3 regions of the Serratia sp. CoH_134_PS_4 genome follow, and region 3 is predicted to be linked to each of the others. Evidence: predicted binding sites of a transcription regulator. Region 3 holds the regulator's gene; each other region holds the start of a gene.
The links. The regulator LexA, encoded in region 3, represses DNA repair genes until DNA is damaged. The targets are predictions, from matches to a motif close to TNCTGTATGTACATACAGNA.
Positions count from the first base shown of each region.

Region 1: a site for LexA is predicted at 1,236-1,255, ahead of sulA (SOS-induced cell division inhibitor SulA). Genes of this name have one in related genera too.
Region 2: a site for LexA is predicted at 1,119-1,138, ahead of uvrA (excinuclease ABC subunit UvrA). Genes of this name have one in related genera too.

Region 1 is NZ_JBXWKI010000012.1:166,487-168,756, reverse strand. It holds gene yccS (YccS family putative transporter) at 1-384, shown strand, start outside; gene AC2FCQ_RS18720 (TfoX/Sxy family DNA transformation protein) at 385-1,044, opposite strand; gene sulA (SOS-induced cell division inhibitor SulA) at 1,277-1,783, shown strand; gene ompA (porin OmpA) at 2,142-2,270, shown strand, end outside.
Region 2 is NZ_JBXWKI010000005.1:282,949-285,218, reverse strand. It holds gene uvrA (excinuclease ABC subunit UvrA) at 1-998, opposite strand, end outside; gene ssb1 (single-stranded DNA-binding protein SSB1) at 1,276-1,812, shown strand; gene AC2FCQ_RS11090 (3-oxoacyl-ACP reductase family protein) at 1,875-2,270, opposite strand, start outside.
Region 3 is NZ_JBXWKI010000017.1:51,126-53,395, forward strand. It holds gene dinF (MATE family efflux transporter DinF) at 1-401, opposite strand, end outside; gene lexA (transcriptional repressor LexA) at 618-1,226, opposite strand; gene AC2FCQ_RS21525 (diacylglycerol kinase) at 1,348-1,716, opposite strand; gene plsB (glycerol-3-phosphate 1-O-acyltransferase PlsB) at 1,866-2,270, shown strand, end outside.

The DNA.
Region 1 (2,270 bases), on a different contig from region 3:
GAGTTGGCCTCGGTGATTTCGAATATGTCTGCCGATCCCAAAGCCAATAAAGAGGTTCAGGATGCAGCCTTCCGGCTGCTGTGTTTGAACCACACATTACTGAGCTATATCTCTGCGCTGGGTGCACACCGTGAACGACTGAATAATTCCGCAACGCTGGATCTGCTGAACGACGCAGTATGTTATGTCGACGGTGCGCTGCATCTGGAAGAACAAGACAATCTGCGCATTACCCAGGCTTTGGAAAGCCTGGCTGAACGTATCCAACACGCGGCACCAGAACCGGAAAGCAAAGATCAATTGGTATTGCAGCAAATTGGGCTGGTAATTGAACTGTTGCCAGAACTCACGATGCTTAATGCACAAATAGGCAAATCGGCATGATTATTCGGGGTCTTTTATGAGGCCCCTAACGTCTGGATGATGCCCATGACGAAGCAACGACACGGTTCGCTCAAACCAACAGGTCAACTCGCTACGCAATTCAGAAGGTAAAGCCGCATGGTGATAACCGGCAATAGCCCCACCCAAGGAAAGCAGCACCCGTAGACCCAGGTTATGTTGCTGCTGCAATAAGCGAAGATAACTACGTTTAGCACCGTTCAACCGCAAGTCATAGACATTACGAATACCCGCTCGCCAGAGTAAACGCTCCATATTGATATCGATGTTTGGCAAGGTTTTAAGCCGACTCTGGTTATCTGTTTTGACTTGGAGCTCTCTGCGAGCTTCGCGAATAGCCTGCCAGGCGAGCCCAACGAGTTCATCGCGATCCCGCCACAAAGCCTCATCCACCCAGTAATAACGCATGGTAATTGGCACCCCTCGCTTGGAGTAAACCATATTGACCATCCCGCGTGCACGAAAGGCGGGTTCCAAGGAATCCGTCGCCCGAAGGTACAGTTCTCCTTCAGCGATCAAGGCGAACATGACGCCGTCGGCCAGTAGCCCGTAACCACCGAATTGCGAGCGTGTAGTGATAACCCCTAATGCGTAAAAACAGGCTTTGGCCTGTGCGACCATTCCCGATGATGTCCCTTTCATAATGTTCTCCTGGTGTGAGTTACCGTCCTATCATTCCCCTCATCAATGAAATAAAGGTAACGTGAACAAGTAATTAGAAAAATACGCACTATCCGCAGCGATGCCAATCACTAAAGTTCATCGTCTAAAAAACAATCGCAATTATGAGACCTACTACGAATATTTGGGTTGATCTTATTCACAACAGGATGTACTGTATAAACATACAGTGACACTACGGGCGGGATACTTTATGCGTACTCAATCACTCTACAAACCCCATTTCAGCCACACCTCTTTTGCGGTGAACAATGCTGCAGAAAACACAGATGCCGGCAAAAAGAATGGCCTTATCAGTGAACTTGTTTACAACGAGCATCAGCCCGCTGTGGCACAATTGTTATTGCCCCTGTTGCAGCAACTAGGTCTGCAATCTCGCTGGCTGTTATGGCTGACTCCGCAACAAAAGCTGAGCAAATTATGGTTACAGCAGTCTGGGCTGCCGGTCGAAAAAGTGGTGCAGCTTAGCCAAATCAGTTCGCTAGATACGGTTGAAGCAATGGAAAAGGCGTTGCTGACAGGTAACTATAGTGTCGTACTTGGATGGCTACCCGACCTTACAGAAGAAGATCGTCTAAAATTAAGGCGTGCGGCAGAATTAGGTAACGCTTACGGGTTCATTATGCGTCCTCAACGTGACATAAACCCGGTTCACGGACACTGTTCTACCCTAAAAATTCACTCTTCTTTGTATCATTAAGTAAATTTAGGATTTTTCCCATCATTTTCATCACCCTCTAAGGGAACCTTTCAGGGATCAGGGACAAAGCGAGTGCGGCTGCGGTTCCGCACCAAAAAACGAGCGTAGATTTGCTCGTTTTTTGGTCGGTTAATGTTAGCAAATATGTACAATTCTGCGTTTTTTTTTAGAGCTTTATCACATCACACTTGTAACTTTCGCGCCACGTTGTAGACTTTACATCGCCAAGGTTGCTCTATAACGCCAGATAAACTGGCCGAGTAACAAACGAGGGCTCAAACCTTGGCGAAGGAATTTAACCAAGGGCTTAAAACAGCTTTAAAGCTCATTGCCTATTTGGATGATAACGAGGCGCAAAATGAAAAAGACAGCTATCGCATTAGCAGTGGCACTGGCTGGTTTCGCTACCGTAGCGCAAGCCGCCCCAAAAGATAATACCTGGTACACTGGTGCTAAACTGGGCTGGTCCCAGTACCATGACACTGGT
Region 2 (2,270 bases), on a different contig from region 3:
TCAACGTCGAACGCGTAATGTTCTGCCAATGAGCGCAGCATCTGGAAGTAATAGAAATTACGGCGATCCCAGCCGCGGATTGCGCCACCGGCCAACGAAAGCTCGGGGTTTTGCACCACGCGTTCCGGGTCGAAGAACTGCTGTACACCCAGACCATCACAGGTCGGACAGGCACCGGCTGGGTTGTTGAACGAGAACAGACGGGGTTCCAGTTCGCGCATGCTGTAACCGCAGATTGGGCAGGCAAAGTTGGCGGAGAACAGCAGCTCATCCGCTTTCTCGTCGTCCATATCGGCGACCACTGCGGTACCGCCGGACAGCTCCAGCGCCGTCTCGAACGACTCTGCCAAACGCTGAGACAGATCGTCACGCACTTTAAAGCGATCAACGACCACTTCGATGGTGTGTTTCTTCTGTAATTCCAGCTTAGGCGGATCGGACAGATCGCACACCTCACCGTCGATACGGGCACGGATGTAGCCCTGGCTCGCCAGGTTTTCCAACGTTTTGGTGTGCTCGCCCTTGCGGTCTTTCACGACCGGCGCCAGCAGCATCAGGCGTTTGCCTTCCGGCTGGTTGAGTACGTTGTCCACCATTTGGCTGACAGTTTGCGCCGCCAGCGGTACATGGTGTTCCGGACAGCGTGGTTCGCCGACGCGGGCAAACAACAGGCGCAGATAATCGTGGATCTCGGTGATGGTACCGACCGTGGATCGTGGGTTATGCGAGGTCGATTTCTGCTCGATGGAGATCGCCGGTGACAGACCTTCAATGTGGTCGACGTCCGGTTTTTCCATCAGCGAAAGGAACTGGCGTGCATAGGCGGAGAGCGATTCTACATAGCGACGCTGCCCTTCAGCATACAGAGTATCAAAGGCCAGCGAGGACTTGCCTGAACCGGACAAGCCGGTGACGACGATCAGCTTGTCACGCGGGATAATCAGGTTGATGTTTTTGAGATTATGGGTTCGAGCACCACGAACTTCGATATTATCCATTTACACTTCCCGTCTTGATGATACACCGCGCCTGTCTGGGTTATTTACAGGTTGTTTTGTGATCGAACGCGCAAAAAACCGGCACAGCCAGTACGAAACGCATAATTATGACACAAAAAAACCTGAATGAATATCCAGTACATGAATGCAAGCAAGTCGATCGAAAGGACAATTCTGGAATACAAGACGCAGTAATCAACACGGGTGTCGTTTCAGGCTGAGCGTGTTAAACTTACTCGTTTATACTGTGTAAAAATCAATCATCAGGAGAGTTCTCATGGCCAGCAGAGGCGTAAACAAAGTAATTCTGGTCGGGAATCTGGGCCAAGACCCGGAAGTCCGTTACATGCCGAATGGCGGTGCAGTGGCCAACATTACCCTGGCAACCTCCGAAAGCTGGCGTGACAAGGCAACTGGCGAGCAGAAAGAAAAGACCGAGTGGCACCGTGTTGTGTTGTTCGGCAAGCTGGCTGAAGTGGCGGGCGAATATCTGCGTAAAGGTTCCCAGGTGTACATCGAGGGCGCTCTGCAGACCCGTAAATGGACCGATCAGGCTGGCGTAGAAAAATACACCACCGAAGTTGTGGTTAACGTTGGTGGCACCATGCAGATGCTGGGCGGCCGTCAAGGCGGCGGTGCTCCAGCAGGCGGCGGCCAGGCTTCCGGTGGCCAGGGCGGTTGGGGCCAACCTCAGCAGCCACAGGGTGGCAACCAGTTCAGCGGTGGTCAGCAAGCTCGTCCAGCGCAGAACAATGCACCGGCTGCCAGCAGCAACGAACCACCAATGGACTTCGACGACGATATTCCTTTCTGATATCCGTTGCCTGAAGCCAATAAAAAAGCCCCGAAAGGGGCTTTTTGCTTTTCTGAGAAAGATTAAGCCGAGAAGCCGCCGTCAATGCTCAGGCTGGCGCCGGTGATATATCCCGCTTCAGGGCCGGCGAGGTAAGCGACGAAACTGGCGATCTCTTCATCTTTACCATAACGGCTGATCGCCATCATCGCTTTCAACTGCTCGGCGAAATCACCGTTGGCTGGGTTCATATCAGTATCTACAGGGCCGGGCTGAACGTTATTGACGGTGATACCGCGCGGGCCGAGATCGCGTGCCATACCTTTGGTCAGGCCGACCAGCGCAGATTTGCTCATGGCATAGACTGCGCCGCCGGCAAAAGGCATACGTTCAGCATTGGTGCTGCCAATATTGATGATGCGGCCGCCGTCATTCATATGGCGGGCGGCTTCCTGGCTGGCGACAAACACGCTGCGTAC
Region 3 (2,270 bases):
AACCGTGCCTGCTTCAGCACCGCATCGTCACCGCCAACAATCTGCAGCGCCAGATCGATCAACGGATGGCGCAGCAACACGATAACGACGCCGGCCAATACTGCCAGCAACAGCGGCTGCATAAAGGCACGTGCCAATCCCTGTGGGTTTTGTGCGCCCAGCGCCTGTGCCGTCAATCCGGTGGTACTCATGCGCAAAAACAGCAACAACATAAACAGGAAGCTGGTCGCCATCGCCCCGACCGCCACGCCCCCCAAATAAACAGGGCTGTCGAGGTGACCTATCACTGCGGTATCGACCAACCCAAGCAGCGGCACGGTGATATTGGAAAAGATCATCGGTAGCGCGAGGCGCCACAAGGCTTTATCGGTATCGCTGGTGAAGGCGGAAAGCAGGCGCATAGTGGAATGTTCCCGTGTATACCCGTCATCTTTCAAGTTGCAGCGTTGTTATCTGCACTCGCTCACCCCAGTTACTTACCTGAGTAAGCGCCTGGGGATGAGCGAGTTGGCCGCCTAGCTGCAACTTGAAAGCTATAGGGTATATAGTGAATCAGATATGACATCGCCCCAGAACTGGGGCGACTTAAATCAGAGGACGATGTGTAGGCGTGAGGATTAAACCCAGTCGCCATTGCGGATCACACCGACCGCCAGGCCTTCAATGGTGAAATTCTGCTGGCGCAGATCAACCACAATCGGTTGGAACTCGCTGTTTTCCGGCAATAACTCAACAACATTTCCGTGTTTTTTCAGACGCTTAACTGTAACTTCGTCTTCAATACGCGCCACAACGACCTGGCCGTTACGCACGTCCTGAGTTTTATGTACCGCCAGCAGATCGCCGTCGAGAATACCGATATCACGCATCGACATACCGTTGACCCGCAGCAAGAAATCCGCACTTGGCTTGAACAAGGAAGGATCCACTTTGTAGTGCCCTTCGATATGCTGCTGCGCCAACAGTGGCTCACCGGCGGCAACACGACCGATCAACGGTAAACCTTCTTCATCTTCCATCAGCAAACGAATGCCGCGCGATGCACCAGAGACGATCTCGATGACGCCTTTACGCGCCAATGCTTTCAGGTGTTCTTCTGCAGCATTTGGCGAGCGGAACCCCAGACGCATGGCGATTTCGGCGCGCGTTGGCGGCATGCCAGTGGACGAAATATGATCGCGAATCAGATCATAGACCTCTTGCTGTCTGGTAGTTAGTGCTTTCATTCCGCCCCCTGTTTGTTTATACAGTCTTGCTGTGAGTATATACAGGTAAGTGCGGCTTGGGAACCGAAGAATGAATAAAAATCAGGGATTAGCGACCCACGTCGCAACAGGGCCACCCCATTCAGGCAAAGTGTTGCCAGAGCACCGAGCCCCAGACAAACAACGCCAAAATAATCGCCAGTGAAACTGCTGCCGACCCCATATCCTTGGACCGGCCCGAAAGCTCATGATGTTCAGTGCCAACCCGATCGACAATCGCTTCTATCGCGCTGTTGAGCATCTCGACGATCATCACCAGCAGCACCGATCCGATCAATAAAATGCGCGCTATCGCACCCACGTCCAGCCAAATCGCCAGTATGATAGCCAGCACGGTGGCGACCAGTTCTTGGCGGAACGCCGCTTCATGCTGCCAGGCAGCGGAAAAGCCTTTATAAGAGTAGCCGGCGGCTTTAATAATACGGGTCAGGCCGGTTGCTTGGTTTGCCATGTTTTTTAGTGCCTTTCACAGAGGTAAGTCATAATTAAAGAGTCTAGGCCAGGAAATGCTTCCGGCTCTCGGTTTTCCAACACCACAGATCTGCTACCCGGTTTCTGGTATGCTTGCGACGCATTGCTAACAAGAGGCTTCACGTTGTTATGTCAGGTTGGCGTAAAATTTATTATAAACTATTGAATTTACCACTTAAATTGTTGGTAAGAAGTAAGGTTATCCCTTCAGATCCGGTCACGGAGTTAGGGTTGGATCCCTCACGGCCGATTTTGTATGTTTTACCTTATAATTCCAAGGCGGATTTACTGACGCTGCGCACCCAGTGCCTGGCGCAGGATCTGCCCGATCCTCTCAATCCGCTGGAGATAGACGGCACCGTGCTGCCTAGCCACGTGTTTATTCACGACGGCCCGCGCGTGTTCCGCTACTACACACCGAAAGAAGAGTCAGTAAAACTGTTTCACGACTATCTGGATCTGCACCGCAGTAATCCGGATCTCGATATTCAGATGCTGCCTGTTTCGGTGATGTTTGGTCGCTCCCCAGGCCGC